Regions from separate parts of the Trichocoleus sp. DQ-A3 genome, predicted to be linked through region 3. Evidence: predicted binding sites of a transcription regulator. Region 3 holds the regulator's gene; each other region holds the start of a gene.

What was found. Region 3 encodes HrcA, which represses chaperone genes, less so after heat shock. Its sites were predicted from a motif close to ANTTAGCACTCNNNANTNNNGAGTGCTAANT; they were not measured.
Region 1: the regulator HrcA is predicted to act here: its motif matches at 8,352-8,382, upstream of groES (co-chaperone GroES).
Region 2: the regulator HrcA is predicted to act here: its motif matches at 2,875-2,905, upstream of groL (chaperonin GroEL).

Annotation. Positions count from the first base shown of each region.
Region 1 is NZ_JAMPKC010000002.1:663,006-673,281, forward strand. It holds gene NDI44_RS06110 (pentapeptide repeat-containing protein) at 1-205, opposite strand, end outside; gene NDI44_RS06115 (hypothetical protein) at 192-383, opposite strand; gene ilvD (dihydroxy-acid dehydratase) at 1,046-2,731, shown strand; gene NDI44_RS06125 (cytochrome P450) at 2,841-4,172, shown strand; gene NDI44_RS06130 (hypothetical protein) at 4,162-4,755, shown strand; gene NDI44_RS06135 (DUF559 domain-containing protein) at 5,146-6,003, shown strand; gene groL (chaperonin GroEL) at 6,226-7,863, opposite strand; gene groES (co-chaperone GroES) at 7,985-8,296, opposite strand; gene NDI44_RS06150 (ferredoxin) at 8,602-9,054, shown strand; gene NDI44_RS06155 (response regulator transcription factor) at 9,256-9,903, shown strand; gene NDI44_RS06160 (NIL domain-containing protein) at 9,962-10,207, opposite strand.
Region 2 is NZ_JAMPKC010000006.1:287,205-297,480, forward strand. It holds gene trxA (thioredoxin) at 1-226, opposite strand, end outside; gene fabG (3-oxoacyl-[acyl-carrier-protein] reductase) at 368-1,132, shown strand; gene NDI44_RS13275 (protealysin inhibitor emfourin) at 1,267-1,566, shown strand; gene NDI44_RS13280 (M4 family metallopeptidase) at 1,612-2,685, opposite strand; gene groL (chaperonin GroEL) at 2,938-4,623, shown strand; gene NDI44_RS13290 (hypothetical protein) at 4,916-6,127, shown strand; gene corA (magnesium/cobalt transporter CorA) at 6,179-7,348, shown strand; gene NDI44_RS13300 (hypothetical protein) at 7,537-8,202, shown strand; gene NDI44_RS13305 (J domain-containing protein) at 8,351-9,187, opposite strand; gene cysK (cysteine synthase A) at 9,295-10,257, opposite strand.
Region 3 is NZ_JAMPKC010000007.1:154,231-164,506, forward strand. It holds gene NDI44_RS13940 (DUF3352 domain-containing protein) at 1-951, opposite strand, end outside; gene NDI44_RS13945 (rhodanese-like domain-containing protein) at 1,082-1,441, shown strand; gene NDI44_RS13950 (hypothetical protein) at 1,637-1,828, shown strand; gene hrcA (heat-inducible transcriptional repressor HrcA) at 1,953-3,065, shown strand; gene NDI44_RS13960 (DUF2834 domain-containing protein) at 3,194-3,880, shown strand; gene NDI44_RS13965 (hypothetical protein) at 3,895-4,578, shown strand; gene NDI44_RS13970 (DUF2834 domain-containing protein) at 4,759-5,442, shown strand; gene bioF (8-amino-7-oxononanoate synthase) at 5,742-6,908, shown strand; gene NDI44_RS13980 (general stress protein) at 6,984-8,405, opposite strand; gene NDI44_RS13985 (HAMP domain-containing histidine kinase) at 9,014-10,276, shown strand, end outside.

The DNA of each region.
Region 1 (10,276 bases), on a different contig from region 3:
CGCGGAGAACCGCTCCATTTAGATTTGCCTCGCGTAGGTTCACTCCGATGAGGTATGCCCCAATTAGATTTGCTTCACGCAGGTCTGCTCCCCGCAGGTTCGCTTCGCTCAGGTCAATTCCCATTAGGTCTGCTCTCCGCAGACTTACCTCTCGAAAATCTCGTTCGCCTGCTGCGTAGAGACGTTTCAGTTCATCGGCATCCATCTAGACCTCCCTTCAGGGTACTGCCGCTACAGTCGTTAGGGATGGGGTTCAACCCCTCTCCTAGAGTGGCAGGAAAATAGCGATCGCAGTCTATGCCAACTGCCCAAGGGTGGGATGACAGACGCTCAAAGCCAAAAATAAAGGTTCTAATCGACGATTGGGATCGACACAGAACCATGACACGTTGAAGCAGGAGGCGACACTCCCTAACCCTTGAGTGCGTAAAACCTCCTGGGTACACAGGTAGAGCGAACATTTGTTTAGATCCTTCACTTCGAGCGGGATTCAAAAACGGTGGAACTCGCGTTTGGAGCCTGGGTCAGTTTAATTGTTGGACATTCAGTCAGTGTAGATGCTAGAGCGAGTTTGCCTGTTGGATACTAGAACCAGTAGCCGTGAGGTTGAGAAAGCTTACACTATAACCGTAAGGTTAAGTGTGGGATAAAGTCACTATGCTTCACCGCGCCTAGAATTTTGACGGAGGGGTGGCAATAGCGTACAGCCCTTTGGGCATGAAAACAGCGAAGCGAGGCGTTAGCCTAGCGCTGACTTGTTAGTTCGCGCATTTTCTATCAAAGATTTACAAGGCTGGAAACTCCTAAATAATCATGAGAACTAGAGGTTAATCTCTAGCTACTGAATCTTATTCCTAACTTGAGCGCTCAACTCCGCTCAATTAACTCTAATTGTTACAAAATAGCTGCCACCTGGTAGCTGTCAGCGGGTAGCTCTTTGACAAGAAGATTCCTGTAATCTAGTTATATGGGGAGACCTTCTCTCAAACACCAAACCTGCAAAGAGAATAGCCGATCCACCGAAAAGCAATCTTAAGGACAGAGAATGCCGGAGAATTTGAGAAGCCAAGTCGTCACCCAAGGCGTACAGCGATCGCCCAACCGGGCTATGTTACGTGCTGTTGGTTTTGGAGATGAGGATTTTACGAAACCCATTGTGGGAATTGCCAATGGGTACAGCACCATTACCCCCTGCAATATGGGGTTAAATGATTTAGCGAAACGGGCTGAAGCTGGAGCCAAGGTGGCTGGGGCGATGCCTCAGATGTTCGGCACGATTACCATCAGCGACGGCATTTCGATGGGCACCGAAGGGATGAAGTATTCCCTGGTGTCGCGGGAAGTCATCGCCGATTCGATTGAGACTGCCTGCAACGGGCAGAGTATGGATGGAGTGCTGGCAATTGGGGGCTGCGATAAGAATATGCCCGGAGCGATGATTGCGATCGCTCGGATGAATATTCCGGCTATTTTCGTGTATGGCGGTACGATTAAACCGGGACATCACAACGGGCGCGATTTGACGGTTGTGAGTGCTTTTGAAGCGGTGGGGCAACACAGTGCCGGGAAAATTGACACGGATGAGTTGCTGCAAGTAGAACGCAAGGCTTGTCCGGGTGCCGGTTCTTGCGGCGGAATGTACACTGCCAATACAATGTCTTCCGCTTTTGAAGCGATGGGGATGAGCTTGCCTTATTCTTCCACAATGGCAGCAGAAGATGCTGAAAAAGCAGAAAGTGCTGAGAAATCTGCTTTTGTCCTAGTAGAGGCAATTAAAAAACAACTTTTACCGCGACAGATTGTTACCCGAAAAGCGTTTGAGAATGCCATTTCTGTAATTATGGCAGTGGGCGGTTCTACGAATGCCGTGCTGCACTTACTCGCGATCGCCCATACGATTGGGGTCGAATTATCCCTGGATGATTTTGAAACGATTCGTGCCCGCGTTCCAGTTTTGTGCGACCTCAAGCCTAGCGGTCAGTATGTCGCCACTGACCTCCACAAAGCCGGTGGAATTCCCCAGGTGATGAAGATGCTCCTGGTCCGCGATTTGCTACACGGAGACGCCCTGACTATCACCGGACAAACCATTGCTGAAGTCTTGGCAGATGTCCCAGAACAGCCCCGTGCTGATCAAGATGTTATCCGTCCCTGGGATAACCCGATGTATGCTCAAGGGCACCTAGCCATCCTGAGAGGCAATCTGGCAACGGAAGGGGCTGTTGCCAAAATTACCGGCGTCAAAACCCCTTCAATAACCGGCCCAGCGCGGGTGTTTGAATCTGAAGAAGCTTCTTTAGCAGCCATTCTGGCTGGCAAGATCAACCGTGGAGATGTCCTAGTGATTCGCTACGAAGGTCCCAAGGGTGGCCCTGGAATGCGAGAAATGCTGGCTCCCACTTCTGCCCTGATTGGTGCGGGATTAGGGGATGCTGTTGGCTTGATTACCGATGGACGCTTCTCTGGTGGGACTTACGGCATGGTTGTCGGTCACGTAGCCCCAGAGGCGGCTGTAGGAGGCGCGATCGCTCTCGTGGAAGAAGGCGATACGATTACAATTGATGCACGCGATCGCCTGTTACACCTTCATGTACCCGATGAAGAGCTAGAGCGTCGTCGCGCTGCTTGGCAACCGCCTAAACCGCGTTATACAACTGGCGTACTGGCAAAATATGCCAAGTTAGTTTCTTCTAGCAGTGTCGGTGCCGTGACGGATTTAGATTTGGGTTGAAAACAGTCTTTAACTGTTAGATAAACCAAAAAATGAAGTATAAAAGAAGAACCCTGAAGTTTCTCTTTATACTTCATTTTTTTATAACTTTTAACGCAGATTAACAATAATGAACAGTGATAAACTTCCTCCTGGTAGGATGGGGTTGCCGGTGCTTGGCGAAACACTCGCGTTTGTGTTCGACCCCAAATTTATCGAAAAGCGCTATCAGCAATATGGCTCTATCTTTAAGAGTCATGTTATTGGCAAACCTACGGTTTTTATGGTGGGGCCAGAGGCAGCTGAATTTGTTCTCTCCAGCCACATGGATTGTTTCTCGTGGCAGCAGGGGTGGCCCGACAATTTTAAAATGCTGCTGGGCGAATCACTATTTGTGCAAGATGGCGAGGAGCATCGGAGAAATCGCCGCCTGATGATGCCAGCTTTGCATGGCGCAGCGTTAGGAAACTACGTTGCCACAATGGAGTCAATTACGCAAAGCTATCTCGAAAAATGGCAGCAGAAACAGGAATTTACCTGGTTTGATGAATTCAAACTGCTAACGTTTGATATTGCTAGTCAATTATTGCTGGGTACGAATCCGGGGCCAGAAGCGGTACGGTTGAGCCAGTTGTTTACAAGACTAACGAATGGGCTGTTTGCCATCAATCCGCTGCCTTTACCGTTTACGCAGTTTGGGAAAGCGATCGCGGCCCGTAACGAAATCTTAGAGCATTTGGGCAACGTGGTACGCGATCGCCAGCAACATCCGACTAAAGACGTTCTCAGCCTTTTATTACAAGCTAAGGATGAAGACGGTAACGGCATGAGCGAAAAGGAAATCCGCGCCCAAGCAATGCTGTTACTCTTCGCTGGGCATGAAACGACCACTTCAATGCTGACTTGGTTGTGCCTGGAGTTAGCCCGTCACCCAGAGGTTCTGCAACGCGCCAGGGAAGAACAGCAGCAGCTTGCCGCTAGGGGAGGAGTAAATTTAGAACAATTAGGGCAAATGCCTTATCTAGACCAAATTCTCTGCGAGACTGAACGACTGCATCAGCCCGTCGGGGGTGGTTTTCGCGGTGTCGTCAAACCATTTGAGTTTAATGGCTTTCAAGTTCCATCTGGGTGGCAGGCGGTGTATTCGATTATCGGGACTCATCGACTAGCAACGGTTTACCCCGAACCAGAGCGTTTCGATCCCGATCGCTTCAGCCCCCAACGGCAAGAACACAAGCAGCGTCCCTTTAGTTTAATTGGTTTCGGTGGTGGGCCACGAATTTGTATTGGAATCGCATTTGCGAAAATGGAGATGAAAATTGTAGCCGCCCACTTACTACGGGGTTATCAGTGGGAACTATTACCAAATCAACGCCTAGATTCAGTAGAGATTCCCACCAGCCACCCAAGAGATAGGCTGCGCGTTCGGTTTCAACCGTTGCAAGTGCTATGTGAAACATAGGTGTGACGCGATCGCACTTGTTCGGGAAAACGATAACATCACAATTGAGGAACCAAAGGCTCTATACGAACAAACGCAGCAAAAAGCGTTTAGCTCTGGTGGTGTTATGTCTAATCCAATTCAAACAGCGATCGCTTCTTCTATCAATGAGTGGCTGCAAGCTCACCCCTCCGTCTTGCGGCTACTTCAGATATTCATCTGGGCGACGAATCACCCAATTGTCAGCTTAGTTATTTTATTGTTTGCAGTAGCGATCGCAGGGAGCTTAATCAAAGGTGTCGGTCGCTTAATTGAAACAACTAGCTTATCAATATTGAAAGCTCCTTTTAAGCTAATTCAGCTCTTATTTGGAGTTAGTTTCCAATCAATCTCCAAGTTTGGAGGCTTAGCTTTCAAACAGTTAACGGGTGCTAAGAACGCTGAAATCCCAGCTTTACCGGATTCAAATTCTCCACCAACTCAGCAAGAGCAACAGCAACGACTAGCAGAGATTGCCTCTAGACTAGAATTAATTCAAAAGGAACAAAACGAGCTTTTACAAGAAGTGGCAACAATCCTCGCTTCCGAGAAAATCCATATATAAGTTTGAATTTAATTTTAAAATATCTGCAAATTGTTCTGAAAGGGCTAATATAATTAACATAGACAGATGTCTCTCTCCTATCTTAGCTATTCTTTCTGATAGTCTAAAATGTAAACAATAATTTCACAAAAATTTATAAATTGCTGAATATTGCGTGGTCAATGTACTACATACAATATCAGGTACTTGCTTTTGGGATCGCTGATACTGGGAGTAGGCGGATTATTATCCAGCCTCAACTTTGACCAGTATTTACAATTTCTTCGCTTGAAGAAGCTTTACAGCGCGGTTTTCAAACGTTAACAGTCGCCAGTAGTGCGTAGTTGTTGGTATACCTGCAAGCAGTATAGGAACAAAATACATGAATGCAAGAAGTGGGCTTGATTAAATATGAAAGAAAAAATACCCGCTAATTTTAATTGGAATAAATTTTCTGATATTGATAAGGATGTCGAGTTACTAAAGAAAGTTCGTGAAAATTTTACTAGCAAAGAGTTGACTTTATCTGTCATAAATTATAGAATTGATAAACTTTGTAAAAATTTATATTCATTTCTCTTGTCTTATGAAGATTTATCTTTATTTAAAGAAATTTTAAAATTTTCAGCAAGTAATAACGTAGATATAATCTATAAATATTCTGAATCACCAATAGAATTGATTTTTTTTAATTCCATAATTACTCATTTTCTTTTCCCTTCAGCGAAGGATTTATTATTAATTCCTCCTATACCAATTTTTACTTTACCTATTCATAATGCTACAAAAAGCATACATGAATTCATCCAAGGTTATAAAGAAAGTGTTGATATTTGTAGTCGTGGTAATATATATGAAACTATAAGTAAAGTACAGTTATTAGCTGATGATGGAACTATATCTTCAGACTTAATGAGTTCTTTTGAAGAATATTTATTACAGCATCGCCTTAACGACTACAGATATAAAACTTATCACTTTACAATTCAAGCTAGCTTTCCAGAATTAAAAATAGATGGAAAGTCAATTAGAGCCGATCTTTTAGTTTGGAAACCAGAAGATGAAAATTTTAAACTTATAGTGGAATGTGACGGTTTCGAGTATCATTCAGGAAAAAAATCGTTCGTGAATGATAGAAAAAGAGATCGTTTATTGAAGTCAAACGGATACGAAGTTTTTAGGTATTCGGGTACAGAGATATTTAATGAACCGTTTAAAGCAAGTATGGATTTATTTAATTACTTAAATGCAAAAGAGTTTCGGAAGTAGATAACTCAATAGAACTTACATAGTTCTAAAAAAGGTATTTATATCTTATTGATTCATTAATAACAATAGGTTGCAATATCCATATAGTTAAGGCTTTTTCTTGTTCTCCTATGTGACTCATTTGAGTTTCTTTCAGTAAAAAAATAAAACATCCGCTTCCTGGTAGAGGCAGATGTTTTATGAAGCGGGCGGGCAAAATGCCCACCCCACAAAGAACTAGAATTAGTAGTCGAAGTCGCCGCCCATGCCAGCGCCAGCGCCAGCAGGAGCGCCATCTTTTGGCTCAGGCTTGTCAACTACGATGCACTCGGTGGTCAGCACCATGCCAGCGATAGAAGCGGCATTTTGCAGAGCGGAACGAGTCACCTTAGCGGGGTCAACGATACCGGCTTCAAACATATCGACGAACTCATTCGTCGCGGCGTTGTAGCCGACGTTGAAGTCCTTCTCTTTGACGCGCTCAGCAATGACAGCGCCATTCTGACCGGCGTTCTCAGCAATCCGCTTCAGAGGAGCAGCCAAAGCACGAGAAACAATCATCGCACCTGTCAACTCTTCATTCTTCAGGTTGGCAGTTGCCCACTCTTCCAACTGAGGAGTCAGGTGAGCTAGGGTTGTGCCACCGCCAGGAACGATCCCTTCTTCCACAGCAGCTTTAGTCGCGTTGATGGCATCTTCCAGACGCAGCTTCTTATCCTTCATTTCGGTTTCGGTCGCAGCGCCCACTTTGACGACGGCGACGCCACCAGCCAGTTTAGCTAGACGCTCTTGCAGCTTCTCGCGGTCGTAGGAAGAATCGGTTTCGTCCATTTGACGGCGGATTTGCTCGCAACGAGACTTCACAGCAGCTTCGTTGCCTTCGGCGACAATTGTGGTGTTGTCCTTGGTGATGTTGATGCGGCGAGCTTTGCCCAGCATTTCTAACCGGGTGCTTTCCAGCTTCAGACCAGCATCTTCGGTGATCAGCTGACCGCCAGTGAGAACGGCAATGTCTTCTAGCATTGCTTTACGGCGATCGCCAAAACCAGGAGCCTTGACAGCAGCCACATTCAGCACACCCCGCAGGCGGTTAACCACTAGGGTTGCCAGTGCTTCTTTCTCGATGTCCTCAGCGATAATGATCAGAGGACGACCAGCACGAGCGACTTGCTCCAGAACGGGCACTAAGTCTTGGACAAGCGTGATTTTCTTGTCGGTCAGCAGGATGAAAGGCTCTTCCAGAACCGCTTCCATCCGCTCCATGTCGGTAGCGAAGTAGGGAGAGATGTAGCCTTTGTCAAAGCGCATCCCTTCGGTGATTTCCAGTTCGGTGGTCATGGACTTCCCTTCTTCCAGGGAGATGACGCCTTCCTTACCCACCTTATCCATCGCTTCAGCGATCATCCGACCAACTTCTTCGTCGTTACCAGCAGAGATGGTACCAACTTGAGCGATCGCTTTGGAATCTTCTACTTGTTTGGCGTGTTCGGCAATTCTTTCCACCAGGAAGCCAGTGGCTTTGTCAATCCCGCGCTTCAGAGAAATTGCATTTGCACCCGCAGCAACGTTTCTCAAGCCCTCTTTTACAATTGCATGAGCGAGAACGGTTGCAGTCGTGGTGCCATCACCAGCAGCATCATTGGTCTTAGAAGCGGCTTGACGAATTAAGGAAACACCCGTGTTTTCAACGTGATCTTCTAATTCAATTTCTTTGGCAATGGTGACACCATCATTCACGATTTGTGGTGCGCCGAACTTCTTCTCTAGTACCACGTTGCGGCCTTTAGGGCCGAGAGTGACAGCCACAGCTTCAGCTAGGATGTCCATCCCTTTTTCCAGGGCGCGACGAGCGTTTTCGTTGTAAATAATGCGCTTAGCCATAGTTCCTCAGTTGTTTTGAGTTTTGAGTTTTGAGTTTTGAAGGAGTGTTGAGCATTGAGTTTTGAGTGTTGAGTTAAGCAGATGTGTTTAACTGGGAACTCTCAACTCAGAACTCATAACTTTATGAAACGACTGCTAAAATGTCCTTCTCTGAAAGCAGAACATACTCTTCTGTGCCGAGTTTGATGTCTGTGCCAGCGTACTTGGAGTAGAGAACCTTGTCGCCCACAGAGACTTCCAACTCAACACGAGTGCCTTTGTCATCGCGCTTGCCAGGTCCCACAGCGACGACTTCCCCTACTTGAGGCTTTTCTTTGGCATTATCAGGAAGAAGAATTCCACCAGCGGTTTTCTCTTCAGCAGCGCTCACTTTCACAAAAACGCGATCGCCCAGCGGCTTAACAGTGGATACGCTTAGAGATACAGCTGCCATACAAACTTCGCTCCTATTACAGGTTTGACTCAAGACACACGATTCGTTCGTTGAGAATTAGCACTCTCAACCTCTGAGTGCTAATTTAGCCCAACCAGTGTGCGATCGCAACAAAATTCTTTGTACGGGTTCCCGAACTTATCCGGTTGTCGGAAGACTTTAGTAGAAATGCTTAAGACACAAAGAGGGCTTTAGTCATTGGGATGGCATAGCGCGATCGCACTCAATCTGCTAAAAAAAATTGGAACCGCTAAAATCTCCTAAAAAACGGATATCTCGCTTCTTCCAAGGAAATCAAATAAATAATGACTGAAAACACAGTGGCTGAGTCTAGCCCTGAAATTCCTGAAACTTGTCAATCATCAGACCCAAACGCTCTCGCCGCTTGTGTGCAGACCTTGGGACTGAATCAAATTCAGCGCCATGTCTTCATCTGTGCCGATCCAACCTTACCCCAGTGTTGCTCCAAGGAAACCAGTTTAGAATCTTGGAATTACTTGAAAAAGCGACTTAAAGAGCTAAAACTAGACAAGCCTTCCGACAAAAGCCCTCTTTGCATTTTCCGCACCAAAGCAAACTGTCTGCGAGTTTGCTCCCAAGGCCCAATTCTAGTCGTTTACCCAGATGGTGTTTGGTATCGTGGAGCGACTCCTGAAGTCATTGAGCGGATTATCCAAGAACATCTGATTGGCAACAAAATTGTGCAAGAATACGCTTTCTTAGTTCATCCACTACCAAAACCCTATACAGTAACATAGTAGCTACGTTATATTCTTCCGTGTACCTACTAGATTTTCGTCGTTGTGACCCATGTCAGTGACTATAATTTTCTAAAAAGAGATTATAGGAATTGCCTAGACTTAGTAGGAGTCGGTGCAGCAGGGTGCTGAAAAAAACGTAAACTATACGTACAAAACGGTTTAAATTTTCACAATTCCAGGCTTGGCGAGTGGCACAGCATGAAAGACACCAGTATAAGAGATAACAAACGACTGTTGCTGATTGATGACGACCCCAACCTGATTTTGCTGGTCAAGGACTACCTGGAATTTCGGGGGTACGAAGTCATCACCGCTGAAAATGGTCGGGAAGCACTGGAAGTTCTAGAGCATGATATTCCTGACATGATTATCTGTGATGTCATGATGCCAGAGATGGACGGAATTGCCCTTGTGCAACACGTCAGAGAAGATCCCCGCATCAGCTGGATTCCAGTTCTATTCCTCTCAGCGAAAGGTCAAAGTCAAGACCGAGTCAAGGGTCTCAATACTGGGGCAGATGTCTACATGGTCAAGCCCTTTGAGCCAGAAGAATTGGTGGCGCAAGTGGAATCTTCTCTTAAGCAGGCCACTCGCCTAATTCATCATCCAGCTAGAGGAACCGAAGGAGGGTCGAAACTCCAGGTACCTGACACTGTAGAATTAACCCCGACCGAGCTGAAAGTAGTTCAGTTTGTGGCAAGAGGTATGGCAAATCGAGAAATTGCTGAGCAGATGAACGTCTCTCAGCGCACGATTGAGAGCCACGTATCCAATATGTTAGGTAAAACGAATCTCCATAACCGCACGGAGTTAGCTCGTTGGGCGATTGAGAGTAATATGGCTTAACAAATAAAAAGGCAAAATTAATAATTGAAATTATTAATTTTGCCTTTTTAAATTTTCGTTACCACCCATCTTGTTCGCTGTCAGATTTGCCCCACAGTTCTAGATCCAGTTCATTCAAATAAGTTAAGGCGCTTTGAAGTTGGCGAGTCGATCCTGAGAGTTCTAGGTCAAACCAGCCATCATCTCTAGCGTTGGCTCCTAAAAGGGCAGCAGCAATATTAACTGTGACACCGTGGTGAGAGACTAGTCGCGAGATGATGGGATCTTCCTGATATTCCTTGGGAATGCGGATTCTGACACGCATTTTAGTAGGTCTGTTATCTTCGTGCCCAGTCGTAGATTGAGCAGGTTTTGATGTATTTACAGGCAAGTC
Region 2 (10,276 bases), on a different contig from region 3:
ACGTTGGTAGGGCGTGAATTTGATATTGGCTCGCCAAGTTTGGATATTTATCCGTATCAATTTTTACAACCTGTAACCGTTCGTTCATCTGGGCGCTTACCTGCTCCAGAATCGGGACCATCATCTGACAAGGACCGCACCAAGTCGCGTAAAAATCCACCAACACTGGCTTTTCAGACCCAGACAGTAACTCTTGGAAATTGTTGAACTGCTTTTTAGTTGCCATGCGATCAAAGTGTTTTCTGCTCTTTCACGACAATCGTAATCTTTTGGCGTATTGATTCGTTCAGTCCGAGGTACGAATCGACCTAAGATCGTTAGCGCAGTTAAATAACCGCGTTCATAACGGATCGAGAGGAATTTATTGATGGAAGCATTGCCAGAGAGCCAGCAAAGATTGCGCGGACAGGTTGCCATCGTTACCGGCGCTTCACGAGGAATTGGTCGAGCGATCGCCCTAGAATTGGCATCTGAGGGAGCCAGTGTAGCAATTAACTATGCCAGTTCTAGTGGAGCAGCCGAAGAAGTCGTGAGTGAAATTACCGCAGCAGGCGGTAGTGCGATCGCCCTCCAAGCAGACGTATCCAAAGCCGATCAAGTAGACGCCCTCCTGAACACCGTGATGGAGAAGTGGAAGCGCGTTGATGTCTTGGTGAATAATGCTGGAATTACCCGCGATACCCTGTTGTTGCGGATGAAGCCGGAAGATTGGCAAGCCGTGATTGACCTTAACCTCACTGGCGTCTTTTTGTGTACGCGAGCTATCAGTAAGGTGATGCTGAAGCAACGCTCCGGGCGCATTATTAATATTTCATCCGTTGCCGGTCAGATGGGCAACCCCGGTCAGGCAAACTACAGCGCTGCCAAAGCGGGAGTGATTGGATTTACAAAAACCGTCGCCAAAGAACTCGCCACTCGCGGCATTACAGTCAATGCTGTTGCCCCTGGATTTATCGCCACCGATATGACGAGCAATATCAAATCAGAGGAAATCTTAAAATTCATCCCCCTCGGTCGTTACGGTCAACCAGAGGAGGTTGCTGGTTTAGTTCGATTCCTAGCCGCCGATCCGGCTGCCGCCTATATCACGGGTCAAACGCTCAATGTGGACGGCGGTATGGTGATGGCATAGCGACCATAGCGGCAGAGGACTGTGAGCGTAGTGACGCTCTCCTCGCGGTCGGAGTGGGAAAGAGAGAGGCCGACAAAGAATAACATCCATCACTGCTTACTATGGAGTTAGTCTTGCTCCCTGCGAGGGAAACTATGCGAATTTCTTTTGAACGGACTGGCGGCTTTGCTGGGATGCGCCTGACAAAAGTTTTTGACACTACGACTCTGCCTGCAAATGAAGCAAATCAGCTGCGCCTCCTGATTGACGCAGCTGATTTCTTTGATTTGCCTGCCGCGATCGCTTCCAACACTCCCCAACCCGACCGCTTTCAGTACAAGCTAACGGTGGAAGAAAACACTCAGCAACATACTGTTTTAGTGAGTGAATCCGCCGTACCTGGAAACTTAAGACCGCTGCTGGAATGGCTGATGGCAGCTGCACGCAGAAATTAAAAATGAAGAATTGCCTCTTCCATTTTTAATGCACGCATTTTTAATTTAAATCACTCCCACTTGTTGCCAACCTTTGCGGACTGCATTCTGCTCCTTGGAGCCTTCGCCGTAGAGTTCTCCAGCGACTGTAATGAGAGTATTCGCAGCCCGTTTAAAATTCGCTCTAGAGCGCAGGCGATCGCGTAAAGCGATATACCAGATTTTCCCTGCCTTTTCCCAAGCGTAGCCGCCAATTTCCACTGCTGCTAAATAAAAGGCACGGTTGGCAATCCCTGAGTTAATATGCACGCCTCCGTTATCTTCCAGCCCTTTGTAGCGGTCTTTATAAGTCGCAGGCTGGGGGTCTTTGCCTAGCACTGGGTCGTCGTATGCTGTCCCCGGTGCCTTCATTGAGCGAATCCCAACGCCCTTAACATTGGCGGTAAACAAACCTTCCCCGATAATCCAGTCAGCTTCCTCGGCGGTCTGATTGAGAACCCGCTGTTTCACCAGAGAACCAAAGACATCGGAAAAAGATTCATTCAGTGCGCCAGATTCGCCGTAATAGATTAGATTGGCTTCATATTGGGTGACGCCGTGGGTTAGCTCATGCCCAATCACATCAATCGCCTTGGTGAAGCGTTCAAAAATCTCTCCATCCCCATCACCGTAGACCATTTGGTCGCCGTTCCAAAAAGCGTTGTCATACTTCACGCCAAAATGAACCGTCGAGTCCAAACGCAGCCCTCGATTGTCGATGGAATTCCGCTCGAACACCTGCTCGTACAAGTCATAAGTTGCACCCGATCCGTCGTAGGCTTCGTTGATCGCGGCATCTTCGCTGGGAGGATCGCCTTCACTCCGCACCAAGGTGCCTGGTAGATCGTTGCCATTTTTAGCATCAAAGATGGTACGACGCTTCTCTCCCGGTGATGCTGCGAACGAGATATTTCCCACTGTCAAGCGCCGTCCGCGAAACTGTTCTGACACGGTTAAGGTTTGAAAAGCCCATGCCCGCTGCTCAGGGTTGCCATTCTGGAGAACCTCCTTCAGCATATGAGGAGGAACGATACAACAAATGGGATGAAGTCTATCGCAGCAAGGTTGCAGCCCTACCGCTCTTTTTTTTGGTGAACGCATAAATTATTTCCTTTGTCAAGGACAGAGCATCAAAAAGTGGATGATAAACGCATTCAATCCAATCCGCTCTAGTTATCGAGAATTCGGCAATTTCGTTACAAAAAGTAACTCAAAAGTGCGTGCGATCGCTCTAGCTGTTTATTATGTGCCTCCCCGATATCAGTCGAGGTGAGGACTCTCATCCTCTCGGATTAGCACTCTGTGCCAGTGAGTGCTAAATTGACTAATGGAAGCGCTCTGAAAACCTAAAACATGGCAAAAATCGTTGCATTTAATGACGAATCGCGGCGGGCACTAGAGCGGGGCGTGAACGTCCTGGCAGACGCCGTTCGCATTACGCTGGGGCCGAAAGGGCGGAATGTCCTTCTAGAGAAGAAGTTTGGCGCACCCCAAATTGTGAACGATGGTATCACCGTTGCCAAGGAAATTGAATTAGAAGACCCCCTGGAAAATACAGGCGCTCGACTGATTCAGGAAGTGGCATCCAAGACGAAAGATATTGCGGGTGATGGCACGACGACAGCGACGGTTCTGGCTCAAGCGATGATTCGTGAGGGCTTGAAGAACGTAGCGGCTGGGGCAAATCCAGTGAGTTTGCGGCGGGGAATCGAAAAAACGATCGCCTTCTTAGTGGAGGAGATTGTAGCGATCGCGAAACCAGTGGAAGGTAGCGCGATCGCGCAAGTGGCAACCGTCTCCGCTGGTAACGATGAAGAAGTCGGCAAAATGATTGCCGAAGCGATGGATAAAGTCACCAAAGACGGCGTGATCACCGTTGAAGAATCCAAATCGATGGCAACGGAACTGGATGTCGTCGAGGGGATGCAGCTGGATCGCGGCTACATTTCTCCCTACTTCATCACCGATTCCGAACGGATGGTGGTGGAATATGAAAACGTCCGGATTTTGATGACGGATAAAAAAATCAACTCTATCCAGGATTTGATTCCCGTCTTGGAAAAAGTTGCCCGTTCCGGTCAAGCTTTGCTGATTATTGCCGAAGACATCGAAGGAGAAGCTTTGGCAACTTTGGTGGTAAATAAAGCGCGGGGCGTACTGAATGTAGCCGCCATCAAAGCGCCTGGATTTGGCGAACGCCGCAAAGCGATGCTGCAAGATATCGCCGTTCTCACTGGCGGTCAGCTAATCTCAGAAGAAGTTGGTTTGAGCCTAGATACCGTCTCTCTGGAGATGCTGGGAACTGCTCAGAAAATCACCATTGATAAAGAAAACACCACCATCGTCGCTGGTGATGCCAAGACGGCAGATGTGCAAAAGCGGATTGCCCAAATTCGCAAGCAGCTAGAAGAAACGGATTCTGACTACGACAAAGAAAAGCTGCAAGAGCGAATTGCTAAGCTTGCCGGTGGTGTCGCCGTCATCAAAGTGGGTGCGGCGACCGAAACCGAACTCAAAGACCGCAAGCTGCGGATTGAAGACGCCCTCAACGCGACCAAAGCTGCTGTGGAAGAAGGTATCGTTCCTGGCGGTGGCGCGACGCTGATTTACCTGAGCAAGAAAGTTGCTGACATTAAAAATAGTCTGGACGCCGAAGAAAAAGTCGGTGCTGACATTGTGGGCAGATCTCTAGAAGCTCCCCTGCGTCAGATGGCAGATAATGCCGGTGTCGAAGGCTCTGTCATTGTCGAGAAGGTGCGCGAGACTGATTTGAATATCGGTTACAACGCGGCTACCGACACATTTGAAGACCTGATCGCCGCTGGGATTATCGACCCTGCGAAAGTTGTACGTTCGGCGTTGCAAAATGCCGGTTCGATTGCCGGGATGGTGTTGACCACTGAAGCCCTGGTTGTCGAGAAGCCTGAGAAGAAAGCGGCTGGTGCCCCCGATATGGGCGGCATGGGCGGCATGGGCGGCATGGGCGGCATGGGCGGCATGGGCGGCATGGGCGGCATGGGCGGCATGGGCATGATGTAGTCCATTGTTCGCGTCCCCAGCGCCCACAGGTTGAAACCTGAAGCGATAAAAACAAAGCCCACCTTTGTGGACTGAAAGAAAAGCAGCTTGTCTCAAACGGCAAGCTGCTTTTTTGTAGCGATCGCTCATTGTAAGAGTGTTACAGTATTGAAAAATTATAGGGTTCAAACCTACTTAACCGGGATAATTCCTCAAACTTCTGTTTAATCAGCGTTCTGGATAAACTGTGCCATTGGATACAAAGACTGTTAGCTTGGGTGAATTCTAGGGAACCCTATATAGAGGTAATTCTTTGGAAAATTTTCACTCAGTCAGAGGGTTAAATTTAACGATGCTAGTTTTTTTTATTCATGGCGTTGCCACACGGACTGTTCAATATGCAGATAATTTGAAACTTCTCATTAAAAATGAGTTCGACCAAAGAGGTGAATCTTTACCCCACTTATACTCCAGTTTTTGGGGCAATATATTAACTGATGTAGACAAAATATGGAATTTTATTCATCAAGATTTACAAAAGCTTAAAAAAGAACATTCTCAAACTAGTATTGACGATATATTTCGTTATAAAGAACTTAGGCAAGGATTTCTTTCTCAGTTCGGCGGAGATTTTTTAACTTACTTTAATCCAGAACGTGGAGAAGCAATTAGAAAACTTATCGCACAACAATTATATGATTTTCTTAAAAACAATTCTGAAGAAACTGAACTCCATATTGTTGCACACTCTTTAGGAAGCGTTATCCTATGGGACGTTTTATTTTCAGAAAGATTTAGTCCTCAAGATCCAGCCACTGACATTCGGGCAATGATTCATGGTTTTAATTCATCTAGTAACGTAAAAAAGGTTACTTTAAAAAGTCTTACTACAATGGGTTCACCTATATTATTTTTAAATACGATGCTGCAAGTCAGTCCTGAGACAGTAAAAAAATTTGCAGATAACTATGAAAAAGCTCCTCTTAGATGGATTAACATGATTCATTCTTCTGATGTTATCGCTTACCCCCTGGGGTCAAGCTTAAATATAAACTCAGTTGATAATCTGTTTTTCCGAGATGAGTATGTTTCAACGAATGCTAACCCTCTGGAAAAAGCCGCACGTAGTATTGGTCAACTTGAGGCAGCAATGGCTTTAGGGGCAGCTGATGGTCATGCCTGGTACTGGCAGTGCCAAAGAACGGCGAGTTTGATTGCAGATAATATTTTAGGAGAAAAGAAAGCCTCAAGCTTGAATGACAGTATGCTCCAAGAGGTGACTACTCGTTTATACAAAGTGCCAGGGATGACTAACGATCAAGAAAATAATTCTAAGGTCGCTATAGTATATTTAAAGTTTAAAGATGGTAGTGGTACGCTCCGCGTATTTATAAACCCTCTTCAGGTTCATCATGTTTATGTTTTTGATAATCAAGATGTTTGTAATTTTGGGGGATATGTTGGATGGCTTCATACTACGGGTCTAAAGGAAGAACTTGAGTTTATTAAAAGAAAATATTGCTGATTAAAATAGTTAAAGTTCTAAAACAAATATTCAACTACAAGGTAAACCTGTATGACACAAAGACGCCCCCAGCCTGCGGAAGTAGTTACACAATATAATGAAGACGAAGACGATGATAATTCTTTGTTTGAAGACTTTTACGATAAACCTGGTAGTCTACCAGGAACAATTTTTATTAATAAAAATTCTCCGCCACCCAAAATTATCTTAATTGACTACAACGAGGCAAACCGCATCTGCATGCCACTTGAGACCCCAGCAGCGTGCGCTAGCTATTTGGATACCGAGTCGGTTTCTTGGGTGGATGTGTTGGGCTTAGGAGATGAAGAAATTTTGCGAGAATTGGGACAGGTTTTTCATTTACATCCATTGGTTTTGGAAGATGTGGTAAATGTACCCCAGCGACCGAAAGTGGATGATCAGGGAGACCATCTGGTGCTTATTAGCCGGATGGTGATGCCTAAAGAAAAAGGCACTGGCTTCTACAGCGAACAAGTGAGTTTAATTTTGGGGAAACACTATTTGCTCACTGTGCAGGAGGAACCACTCCGGGATTGCTTTACACCTGTGCGCGATCGCATTCGTCACAATAAGGGCACTATCCGCAAGCGCGGTGCCGATTATTTAGCCTACGCACTGTTGGATTCAATTATTGATGGCTTTTTTCCGGTTCTGGAAGTTTATGGTGAGCGAATTGAAGATTTAGAGGAAGAAGTTATCGCCAATCCTACACGCAAGACTCTAGACAAAATATATCAAGTTAGGCGCGAATTGTTGGCACTCCGTCGCGCTATTTGGCCCCAGCGAGATGCCATAAATTCCTTAATTCGAGATGGGAGTCCTCTTATTTGTGAAGAAGTCCGAATTTATCTAAGAGACTGTTACGATCATGCGGTTCAAGTAATGGACATGGTGGAAACATATCGAGAACTATCCTCTGGGTTAATGGATGTTTATATGTCTTCGGTTGGCAACAGAATGAATGAAGTCATGAAGCTTTTGACTGTGATTTCTAGTATTTTTATTCCCCTCACTTTTGTTGCTGGAATCTACGGCATGAACTTTAATACAGAAAAATCTCCATTCAATATGCCAGAACTAAACTGGTATTTAGGCTATCCGCTTTGCTGGGCATTAATGATAGCGATCGCATCTGGTTTAATTTACTTTTTCTGGCGGCGTGGCTGGTTTGATAATTTTTCCACAGTTAAGGATGACTAGTATCATGTTCATGAATTACTTTTCTTATAGCTTGTAATTTTTTGCTAAAAATTAATGGGAGACAAAAATTTTTGTTTTTAATTACTTAATTTTAAAGTAAAAATAAGTAAGTTTCTTTTTTTCAAAAAGAAAAGTTTGTAATTAAAAACTTTCCCCAATTAACAATTACCAATCACTAATTACTAATTTTGGATGACCGCAATTTATTCATCTTGACTGTCTACATCATCTGTGTCACCTACGTTTTATACCGAGTTTTTAAATCGGTAGATAGAAATCAAGTGATAGTCCATCTCGATCGAGAATCCTTAAATGGACAACTGGAAGCACAAAATCTAAGAGATCGCGTCGATATCCAATTTAAGCTGGAAAAGCGATACCAACTAGATCGACTGCGCGAACTATCGATCCAGATTGACAATAAATCTGCGGAGCATTCAATTGACGTAGACTGGGATCGCAGTTCGCTGACAGATTTCGACGGGCGATCGCGGCGAGTGATTCGCCTGACGCCCAGCATGATTCTGGATCTCTCCCAGCGTCAAGTTTATAGCTTTATTGGATCTGGAAAAATTCTTAAAGAAAAAATAACTGTTGAAGACGTTCTCCAGCGCGACTTGCAAACCGATGTTTTGAAAATCTCAGCGCCCCTTTTTGATCCATCCAAGCTCAAAAAACTCTCTAGTCCTGAGAGTACGCTGCGCTTTTCTCTAACGCTAGTGCTACATTTATTGAGGTCTACGAGTGAGACGGGCAATTCCGTTACTCACATTTTGTCTTGTGACTTTACAGTTAAAAAAGCTCCTTGGACAGATGTAATGCGTTGGAATCCCAGAGAAACAACTAAAAAATAAAAATTGAGAAATTCTTAAATTTTTATTTTTGTTTTGGTCACTGGGGAGGCTGTACTTTCATCCAAGCCCCGTTACCACAGTAGGGGACGGGACAGAAAAAGCCCTTACTGGTAACGAGAAAAAAAAGCTAGTTTCTAATTTTTAATGGTTAAGCAATGTCTTTGACTGCGTATTGCGCTTCGCAGCGCAAACCAGTGGCAATTCTAAAAAGTTCTTGACCCGTGTGCAGGTAGCCTTCATCATAGTTGAGCGTAAAAAGTTCTAACTCTTCAATGCCATCTGCTACTTGATTGAGGCAGTAGTAAAGGTGAACTGCTGCGCCAGCAACATTGGCTGGATTAGGCAAAGAACGAAAAGCCAGCTGAGCTTGTTTGAGATAGTTACGACACTCTTTCAGGTAAGCCTGAAATTGTTCCATCAGTTCATCATCAAAAGGATCGGCTGAAAGTTGGTCTAGTTGGTCTGCCAGAGGATTGAGAATGCGACAGATCAAGCGATTGACCGGCACATAGACTTTCTGAAGCCATTGCTCCAGTTGTTCGTCGGCATCTATTGCTGTCTGTCGATGCGCGTAGTATCGGTTTTCAGCGTTGGCTTGCTGTTGTCGATGCGCGTAGTATCGGTTTTCGGTGTCGGCTTGCTGTTGCCGCTGCGATCGCGCCGAAGCATCGGCTTGCTGGTATCGCTGCGATCGCGCCGAAGTATATGTCGCTGATGATTCGGCTCGTCGCGACGGATGATTGTTAACAGATTGTTCGTGTCTCAGGCGATCTTTGAGCAGCATCTGGTCATAAGACTGCCGCTGTTGAGGGTCGCCCAGTATTTCGTAAGCAGCATTAATCCGGACAATTTGCTCGTGGTTCGCTGTTTCGCGATTACCATCTGGATGAAACAGCTTCACTAGACGCCGGTAAGCTTGCTTGATCTGTACCGGAGTCGCTGCGGGACTAATATCAAGGGTGTCGTAGTGAGTGGAATCTGTCATGGAAATAGCTTTCTGTCAGAGGCATGAGTCATTAGTAGGTAGAGGTATGACTAATGACTCATAGCTCATGAGCTTTTAACTAATGACCACTAACAGTTACTGTAGCGTCAACCCAGCACAGCTGGCACTCGCGGTTCTGGATCTTGGAACAGGGGTGTACTTAAGTAGCGTTCTCCAAAGCTGGGCTGAACCATGACAATCAATCGTCCCTCATTTTCGGGGCGCTGAGCGACCTTGATGGCAGCATAGAGGGCAGCACCCGTGGAAATGCCGGAAAGCAGTCCTTCTTCACGAGCAAGACGACGACCGTAAGCGATCGCATCATCATCTGTCACCGCGATTACCTCATCAATCAGCTCAACTTTCAGCACTTGGGGAATAAACCCAGCACCGATGCCCTGAATTTTATGAGGGCCAGGGCGTCCGCCGGACAACACTGAGCTACTGATGGGTTCGACGGCGATCGCTTGAAAACCCGGTTTTCGTGGTTTAATCACCTCTGCAACACCCGTAAGCGTGCCGCCGGTGCCCACTCCAGCGACCAGGATATCCACCTGCCCGTCCGTATCCTCCCAGATTTCCTCAGCAGTGGTTTCCCGGTGAATCTGGACGTTGGCTGGATTGCTAAACTGTTGCAGCATATAAGCATTAGGCGTGCTGTCAACAATTTCTTGCGCCCTACGAATGCAGCGGCTCATCCCCTCAATGCCAGGGGTCAGTTCCAGTTCTGCTCCATAAGCCCGCAGCATCGCCCGTCGTTCGGTACTCATCGTGTCTGGCATCGTCAAGATCAGCCGATAGCCCCTGGCTGCTGCTGCCATCGCTAGAGCAATACCAGTATTTCCAGAAGTCGGTTCCACTAAGATTGTTTTGCCTGGGTGGATCAACCCCTGCTCTTCTGCCGCATTAATCATACTCACGCCAATGCGGTCTTTAACCGAGGCAGCTGGGTTCATACCCTCCAATTTCACCACGATCCGAGCCAAACAGCCTTCCTCTTGGGGAATGCGGTTCAACTGTACTAAAGGCGTCCGACCAATTAATTCTGTAATGTTTTGAGCAATCCGCATAGATTTTAGTTTTTTTCTT
Region 3 (10,276 bases):
AGCCGCTAATAAAGCGGTTTCTGCCAGCAATCCTTGAGTTTTTGGAGAGATGGCGATGGCTAAACTCTCATAGGTTGGGTCAATTTCCATCTGTGAATTGTTCCCCAGCAACTTCGCCAGCGCGGGTAGATTTACATAAGTCAGACCAATTTTCGGCTGAGAGATGCTTTCGATTGCCCGCTGATAAGAAGTTGAATCGCTGAGGCTGAGATTGGGCGCTTGCACATTATTAATGGCTTCTTTCAGCACCCTAGGATTATTGGCAAACAACACAAAGCGATCGCCAACAACTGCGGTAGCAACCGAGTTTTGAGCTGAGGCGCGGTTTATTGCGTCTTTTGGCAATGCCGATCTATCGCGGTTGTAAAAGCCTTTATTGACCGCGTCTTGAGTTTTGACGACTGAATCCTGATTCTTATAAATCAGCTTGACACCTTTATAAGTCTCAAAGACTAAATCTGTCTCAACATTTGCTTGCTTGTGCCAGAACAAATCCACAAACTCGCGGCTGCGTTGCGGATTTTTGGTGGTGACAGCCAGTAGCAGCCCGCGCTGCTCTCCATTGTCACGGGTGCGATCGATATCTAAGCTGGTGAGAGCCAGCGTGATTTCATCCCCCAGCCAGGGTTGGATATCTCGGCGATAGTCCAGATCCGTGTTCGCGAGTAAGCTTTGTTTAAATTGGTTGAGTTCTGCACGCGATCGCTTGCGGTTCGCGGGACGCGCTACAGCCTGCCGCAACCCTTCCAACCGATCTGGATTCACAAGCAATGACACCATTACGGGTGCCTTTTTCGGCACAAATATGGTGGCAGATGGGTTCGTCACCTCCCCACCCCCTAGAAGGGCGAGAGGACTGTTTGCCCTCAGCCAGTAAAAGCCACCGGCACCAATTAACAGCAGCACTAAAACGCCAGCTGCCAGAACGTAGAAAAACGAGCGTCGCTTCATGGTGAAATGTAGACCTTGGGTGAGCGCGATTCAGCTAAGAACACTAATCCCGATGCCAGAACCTATTATTTCAGCTCATCGGACTGCCAACTATTAAAATCTTAGTTAATCTCCAGCGTTGCACAACCTCATGTCTGCTCAATCTTTTCGCCAAGATATTCCCCAGATTAGCGTAGAAGAACTTGCCAGCCGTCTTGCCGATTCCCCTGAGAGTCTGCAATTGGTGGATGTGCGAGAACCACAGGAAGTTGCGATCGCCAGCATTGAGGGTTTTGAAAACCTCCCCTTGTCGGAATTTGCCGACTGGGCTGACCAAATCCAGACCCAGTTCGATCCGCACGCCGAGACGCTGGTTCTCTGTCATCATGGCATCCGTTCGGCGCAGATGTGCCAGTGGCTACACATGCAAGGCTTCACCAATGTCAAAAATATTGCTGGTGGCATCGATGCCTACTCAATCCGAGTCGATCCGACAATTTCCCAATACTAATGATCCCAGTACAAAACTATCTTGAAGCTGGAACCTCTCCCCCAACCCTTTCCTGCAACAAGAGGGCAGAAATTCTCCTCTTCCTTACCAAGGAAAAAGGCTGGGGCTAGATTTTTTAATTAAATACGGTTCACGATATTGTTTTAATTTTTACTAGCGAAATAAGTATTTAGAGGTTTTGGCTGACAAACTTCGATGCAGTCGAGTAGACTACAGACAATCCTGATAGAGACTGTGGACTCTAGAGTTACGGGTAGCGATAATGTCCTAACTCTGCGATCGATCGTCATGGTATGTCTAAGGTTGAAGTTCGGCGGCTGTTATGCTTCTACTGGCTGGGTGTGGCGAACCGGCAGGCAGAAGGCAGCATCTGCTATTCTGTTTTAACCTATCCTATATTTAATCGGCTGCTTGCTTGACAAGAGCGCCGGACTTACTGAGAAATTCATCATCAGAAGTCCAGGAATTTCCAATTGTTTTTAAAACCCTATCCAATTCGGCTTTCGTTTAAATGGCTAGGCAAGTAAGTCTGACTGACCGTCAACAACGTATTCTCTGGGCAACTGTCCGTCACTATATTGCGACGGCTGAGCCAGTCGGCTCAAAAGCTTTGGTAGACGAGTATAATCTGTGCGTCAGTCCAGCGACGATTCGCAATGCAATGGGCGTCTTAGAGAAAGCGGGGTTGCTCTATCAACCCCATACCTCGGCTGGACGGGTTCCCTCTGACTCTGGCTATCGAATTTATGTCGATCAATTAATTAAGCCTTCTGAAGCCTTGGGGCGTCAGGTAGAGCAGTTATTCACAAACCGTTTGAACTTGGAACATCAGAGTTTCGAGACTGTGTTGCGGGGTGCAGCGCAAATTCTGGCAACGCTCAGCGGTTATATTACCCTGATCACGATGCCGCAGACTCGAACTAATCGTTTGCGGCATTTGCAACTGGTGCAGCTCGATCCGGGAAGGGTGATGCTGATTGTGGTGACGGATTCTTATGAGACGACTAGCGTCTTAATGGAGTTACCGCTCTCAGAATCGGAGGATGAGCAACCGGACGCAGAAATTGTAGATCGGGAGTTGCAAATTTTATCGAATTTTCTGAATAGCCACTTGCGGGGGCGATCGCTCAGTGAATTGGCAACTTTAGACTGGAGCGAACTAGACCGAGAATTTCAACGATATGTCGATTCCTTGCGAAATCTGCTTTCCGACTTGATCCGTCGCACTTCCCAACCTGCCACAACTCAAATTATGGTTCGTGGCGTCGCTGAAGTATTGCGTCAGCCAGAATTTTCCGAGTTACAGCAAGTGCAGACGCTTATACATCTATTGGAAGAGGAACAAGACCAGCTGTGGCCTTTAATCTTTGAATGGCCTAGACCAGATGTCACGGCTATCTCAGATGTCACTTCTGGTTCGCGGGTGACGGTGCGGATTGGTTCGGAAAATCCTTTAGAACCGATGCGTACCTGTACGCTGATTTCTGCAACTTACCAGCAGGGTTCAGTACCCGTGGGAAGTGTGGGGGTTTTGGGGCCAACGCGGATGGTGTACGAAAATGCGATCGCACTCGTTGAAGCTGCCGCCGATTATCTCTCTGATGCTCTTACGCAACCCGCTTAATTTAGAAAATGGCTAATAGCTAATCGCGATTAGCTAATGGGTAGCCGTTCACTACGAACCACGAACGATAAACATGGCTAATTTCGATTAGCTCTAATTTTTACTTTTCATTTTTCATTGATATTGATATGGTTAGAAAAGTTGGCTTTTGGTCGCTTTGGGCAGCATTTATTACCTATGCCTTTCTATTAGCACCTCCTGAACAACCAGGCACGTTTGAACTGATAAAAAATCTCTCTACAGGTCAATGGGCGGGGATTAACCCCCTAGTTGTCGCTCTATTCAATCTGCTGGGCATCGTACCGATGATTTACGCCTGCCTAATGTTGATTGATGGCAAACAGCAAAAGGTAAAAGCTTGGCCTTTTTCGGCGTTCTCTTTTGGAGTCGGAGCGTTTGCTTTGCTACCTTATTTAGCATTGCGAGAACCCAACCAAGAATTTCACGGACAAAAGAATTTATTTCTGAAAATACTCGATTCCCGGTGGCTTGGTCTTTTGCTGACATTGGGCGCTGGGAGTTTGGTTGTTTATGGCTTGTTGGGCGGTAATTGGGCAGATTATATTCACCAGTTCCAGACAAATCGCTTCGTTCATGTCATGAGCTTGGATTTCTGCTTGCTGTGGTTAATATTTCCTGCACTTCTGGGAGATGACATGGGGCGTCGGGGAATCAAGAATTCTGCACTTTTTTGGATAGTGGCACTGATTCCTTTGTTTGGCGCTTTAGCTTATCTTTGCCTGCGTCCTCCCTTACCAGAAACTAATGCCGAAGCTTTCTCCACGGAACGGCAACCCGCACAATCTAGAAATTAAAATTTGATGGAAATATGGCTAGAAAAACAGCACTTTGGTTATTATGGGCTGGATTTATCTCCTATGTTTTGCTGCTGGCACCGCCAATTACGCCAGACACACTGAGGCTCATTAAAAATATATTGACGGGTCAGTGGACCCAGGTCAACCCAATTATCCTTTCTATATTTTCCCTGATTGGCATCTGGATACTCATCTATAGCTGTCTTTTGTTCGTCGATGGGAGGATGCAAAAGATTCGTTTCTGGCCTTTTGCTTTGGGTTCAGCGGGAACGGGAGTGATTAGCCTAATACCTTATTTAGCATTGAGGGAACCGAATCAAGAGTTTTCCGGGCAAAAGGATACCTTGCTGAAAGTTTTTGATTCTCGCTGGACGGGTATTATCCTCAATTTCAGCACGCTTTTCTTGCTAGCATTTGGCTTGCTTGCGGGTGATTGGGCAGGGTTTATTCAACAATTCCAAAGCGATCGCTTTGTCAATGGCATGAGTTTGGCTTTTTGCCTGTTCTGTCTGTTGTTTCCGAGCGTTCTCGGGGATGATATGGTGCGTCGAGGGTTCAATATTCCCCCAGTTTTTTGGGCAGTATCGCTGGTTCCTCTACTGGGACCCCTTGCCTATCTCTGTATTCGTCCACCTTTACCAGACTCTGGTGCTGAACCGGCACCAGAGTCTGTTGCGAACACTACACGAGTGTGAACAATTTTCGAGGTTTTTAGGAAAGAACAAACCGCGGAGGTCGCAGAGGACGCGGAGGAAAGAAAGGAGAGGCTGTGGCTTTCTTTTGAATGCAAGTTGGTGTGACTTAAGACGGAGGTAAGTGCTGTTATCGGACTTTTAAAGTTAAATAATTGATGTATAAAGTTATGGGTCAAGATTATGGGCAGAAAAATTGCCTTGTTCTTGATATGGATTACATTTCTTGTCTATACCGTATGGTTAGATCCACTTGCTCAACCAGAGACGTTTTCACTGGTTTGGAAGTTGTTAACATTCCAGTTGGCAGATGTGAATGCAATTCTTGTGGCTATCTTCTGGCTCATGGGCGTTTGGCCTATGATTTATGCTTGTCTGATGTTTGCTGATGGCACAACGCAACCGTTTCGCTCATGGCCTTATTTCATTGGGGCAAATGGAACGGGTGTGATTTGCTTTATCCCCTATTTAATTTTCCGAAAATCAAATCAAGAATTTTCTGGATCGAAGGATAAATTACTAAAAATTCTAGATTCCCGTTGGACAGGAATTTTCCTACTGTTAACAACGATTGGCTTACTTGCCTACGCAATATTTGCTGGAGATTGGGGAGATTATATTCAACAGTTTAAAACCAGGGAATTCGTTCACCTCATCAGTTTGGATTTTTGTCTGATGTGCCTGGTGTTTCCATTAACGTCACTGTTTGACGATGATATGGCTCGTCGGGGCATAAAGGATGCTCGAATTTTCTGGGCGGTGGCGCTAGTACCTTTATTTGGACCACTTGCTTATCTTTGCCTGCGTCCACCTTTGCCAGAATCAAGTGCTGACGTCAGCTTTCAAGCGTCTAATTTGACAGCTTAGCTTGCGAGTTGTGCCAGGAGAATGTGAAAGGAGAAAATGAAAATATAGAGGGGTGCTGTAGCGTCTCTGGGAGGTGGAAAGCATGATTGCCACTTTTCCTGTATTTTCTTTTATAGCAATTCTCGTTTGGACGCAGTACCGTTTAACCCCACCCCTGCCCCTCCCCGCAAGCAGGAAAGGGTTCAATACTGCCCTCTCTCCGCAAGCGGAGAGAAGGGGTTGGGGGTGAGGTTAGGAGTGTGTTGCAACAATGTGAGAACTGCTATACAGGCGAGTTAAAGGGGCGATAACCGATCGGAATGCCAAAGAATCCTTACGCTTGGGTAGAGCAATCCCTCGCCACCATTCACCGCGCAGATTGGTATCGATCGGTGCAAGCGATCGCTAGTCGTCCGGGTGCGACGGTGTTGCTGGAGGGGCGTGAAGTCATCAATTTTGCCAGTAATGATTACTTGGGACTCGCGGGGGATGAACGCCTCATCCAAGCCGCAGTAGCGGCTACTCAGACATTTGGCACGGGTAGCACGGGTTCTCGGTTACTCAGCGGACATCGGGAACTGCATCGGGAATTGGAAAAAGCGATCGCATCCCTCAAACAAACTGAAGATGCCTTAGTTTTTAGTTCTGGATATCTGGCAAACTTGGGAGCGATCGCTGCTTTAGTCGGAAAACGCGATCTGATTGTGTCTGATGGGTACAATCACTCCAGTCTGAAAAATGGGGCGATTCTTAGCGGTGCAATGGTTATTGAATACCCTCACTGCAATGTTGAGGAGTTAAAAACCCAGCTGAATTTACACCGGGAAAAATACCGTCGATGCCTGATTCTCACAGATAGCGTCTTCAGTATGGATGGCGATTTGTGCCCTTTATCGGGACTGTTAGAGCTGGCGGAGGAATTTAGCTGTATGCTGCTCGTTGATGAAGCTCATGCCACAGGGGTACTCGGAGCAACGGGTGCTGGGTGTGTAGAACATTTTGGCTGTAGCAATGTCCCATTGATTCAAATCGGCACTCTCAGCAAAGCTTTAGGCAGTTTGGGTGGATATGTCGCAGGCAACTCGGCTGTGATTGACTTTTTGCGGAATCGGGCACCCAGTTGGATTTATACGACGGCTCTTTCCCCCGCTGATACCGCTGCGGCATTGGAAGCCCTTCGCATCATCCGAAAAGAACCGGAACGCCGCGCTAGTTTGTGGAATAATGTCAATTTTCTCAAACAGCAGATTGCCCAGAAGTTGCCACTACAATTCCTGCCTTCTGAATCGCCCATTCTCTGCTTTCCCTTGGAAAGTGCAGAAGCAGCGCTAAAAATGGGACATCAACTAAAAACATCCGGCATTTTTGCCCCAGCGATTCGTCCTCCCACGGTGCCTACGAGTCGAATTCGAATCTCGGTAATGGCAACCCATGAAGCTGCCCATCTTCAACGATTGGTGGAGGCGTTAAATGAGAATTACTTTTGATTATCTCGCGCAAAGGCGCTAAGACGCTAAGAAAAACTTTGCGCCTTTGCGCCTTTGCACGAAATTCTGGAAAAACTATTGCCGATGGTCAACGATGGTAACGCGATCGCTTACTTGGGTCACGTTATCCTGAGACTTAATCTCATTCACAGCCGTCAGATTCTCCTGAGGTTCGACGATGCGGTTGGTAGAATCGGTTCTCGAAGCTGTAGAAGGCGGCACATCGTAGATAGCCCACTCTTGAATGCCGCGATTGCTCAGAACTGATTCGGCACGTTCGATATCGTCTTCGGTGCCATCTACCATAACCAGATAATCACCGCGAGCCACAAGATTGTTATAAACTTGCGCTCGATCTTCAGGAATTCCTAAACCCAGCAGTGCGCCAATCAAGCCACCTGCGGCTGCGCCGATTCCACTCCCCGCAAGGGTGGTTGCGATCGCAGTTGCGGTAGCGCCAGCCAATAGAATTGGGCCAACTCCGGGAATCGCCAATACACCCAAACCGAGTAATAAGCCAGTCAGACCGCCTAAAGCACCCCCTGCGATCGCCCCTGTGGTTGCGCTTTCATCAACGTTATTGTCATCAACGCGATCGCTCATTTCAACGCCAGCGATTTGATCCTGGGGGTCTGCATCTCTGGCAACGACGGAAACTTTACTCATCGGAAAGCCAGAATTACTCAGCTCGTGAAGTGCATCTTCCGTATCCCGACGGCTGACAAAGGCACCAACGGCTCGCTTGTGTCGGCTGAAATCGCTGTCATTGACATTATCTTCTGTAGGAACATAGGTGATGGGAGAGGCGGCACCCAGCGGATTCATTCCTAACGAAGAGGAATAACCCGTCGCCAGGGGATCGAGTCCCAATGGGGAAGGATACGTGCTGCTGATCGGATCGAAGGGGGTTGAGGAAGAAGCGCCATAATTGTCAGGAACCGCCGAAACCCCAGTCACATTGTAGACACCCCAATGCTGAATACCTTGCCGGTTCAAAATCGATTCAGCACGATTAATTTCGTCTTGCGTACCCTCGACAATTACTAAATAATCTCCTTGGGAGACTCGGTGGTTGTAAACTTTGGCTTGTTCTTCAGGAATTCCTAAACCCATCAGTGTGCCGACAATGCCACCTGTCGCAGCGCCAACCGCACCCCCGATTAAAGCATCTCCCAGAATAGAAGCGATCGCACCTCCTGCGATAACCGGACCAAATCCCGGAACTGCCAACGCACTTAAGGCTCCTAGGACGCCAACTAAACCGCCGACCGCACCGCCTGCTAAGGCACCCGCCGCTGCACCCCCACCGGCTTCATTGCCACCTCCGTAAGGGTTGACTTCAACACCAGCTACCTCATCTTGCCGAGTGCTATCCCGTGCCACCACAGAAACTGTGTTCATGGCAAAACCAGAGTCCCTAAGCTCGTTGAGCGCATATTCCGCCTGTTCAGGTGTAGAAAATACGCCGACAGCTCGCTTGTTTTGGTCAAGGGTCATTTTTTTCCTCCTAGAAGTATTCAATAACTTCCGTCAGCACAAATACAGAATCAATTTTTTATTTATGCACTTTGCTTATCTTTCTGTTTTTTTCTACACTTTTCATCAGCCTGGAGATGTAAAATTTTCTCTATCAACAGATGGGTAAAAGATATTCTTCTATCAGCTCCTAATGCATTTTTTGCATCAGTTTTTTTGACGGAAAACTCTTTTTAGTTTTTGCTCATTTTTTTGTATGCCTTTCTTCCTTGCCCCTTAGCATGAGTGGAAAGACACTTATACTTTGTCTTATACAGTAAACTTAACCCCGAAGCTGCTTCTGTTTCGGGGAAGGGGAAAGAACTTATCTTTTATGAACTTACTTTTATAAGGAGAGGAGTTGCCAAGAGATTAACGGACATTTATCAGGGAGAACCGGCTCCTAGAGCATGAATGGGGAGATTGTGCCCCGATGACCCTGAGAAATTTTTCCGAACAGAGCGCGGGAATTGCCACTGATTCGTTCGGTTATACCACCACCGATAGAGGGCAACTATCGGTACGCTCATAATCAGAAGTAGTTTAAAAGACGCACCGCCAGTTGATTGCCGTTAAAGGGGTGGATCTTTGTGCAAAAGAAGTGGTTACTACCAACCATCAGTGAAATATTAGCCCAGAGCGAACACAGCGAACAAACTGGGGCAAATTCTGTTATGCCTTCTGTAGAGCAGACAGCAGAAAAAGCGCATGGATTGCGCCCTGCCAGCCGGACGGCACGAGAGTACGCCCGTGCCTCGCGGGAGTGGTGTGGAGCGATCGCTGCCTTGGAACAGTTGCTGCTGCAAGTTCTAGAACCTGCCACTGATTCGCTACAAGATTCGCCACAAACCTTGGGCTTAGTTTTAGCGGGCCCTGTGCCGGTTCTGAGCCACCCAGCGGTAATGACTCGCGTACATACCGGAATTTTTACAGCAGAGCGATTTAATCCTCTGGCATTAATGCCATTTCTGCTGCCTCCCGCAACAACTCAGCAAAAGGAAAACGAACCTCAATCCACTTCCAACTTCCCGTTAATCCCTGCCGATCCCTTAACAAGCGAACAGTTTTGCGTAATTTTTACACCACGGTTTAGTTTGGTGATGGTTGTTGGAGAAGATATTACAGGTGCCCCAGCTTTCCAATATTCTTTTGATCCGCAAGTGGTGGAGCAAGCGTGGCAAACTTTGCGATCGCGCTTGTTGCTGGCTAGCCTTCATCAAGTGAGTCAGTTAGAAACTTTAGTCGAACGCTTTGCACCCCAAGCGCCCGATTATCGAACCGTTATGCAGTTTAGCCGCTTGCTATTGAAACATCTGCCCGAAGAAATTAGAGGCGATCGGAAAGACGCCGAGTTTTCCCGTCTTGGGTGTGAGCAAGAAGCAAAAGGTAAAGAGCTAGAAGATAATTCCCAACTGCCCATTTTGAATCCTAAATTAATTGAAAATTCAAAATTAAAAATTCAAAATTCTAATGATGTGGAATTACTTCAAGCGTTTGCCCACGAAGTACGGACGCCCCTGAGTACCATACGCACCTTAACGCGGCTGTTGCTGAAGCGCCGCAACGAATTAGCACCGGACATCATCAGGCGTTTGGAAGCGATCGATCGCGAGTGTACCGAGCAAATCGACCGCATGGAGTTGTTTTTCCGGGCGGTGGAATTAGAAACAGAAACCGTTAAGCGATCGCCCGTTCACCTGACTGCGATGTCGGTGGCGCAGGTCTTCCAAAACAGCATTCCTCGCTGGCAAAAACAAGCAAATCGTCGCAACTTAACCCTAGAGGTGGTATTACCGCAAAAGCTCCCCGCTGTTGTCAGTAATCCCGCCATGCTGGATCAGGTACTAACTGGG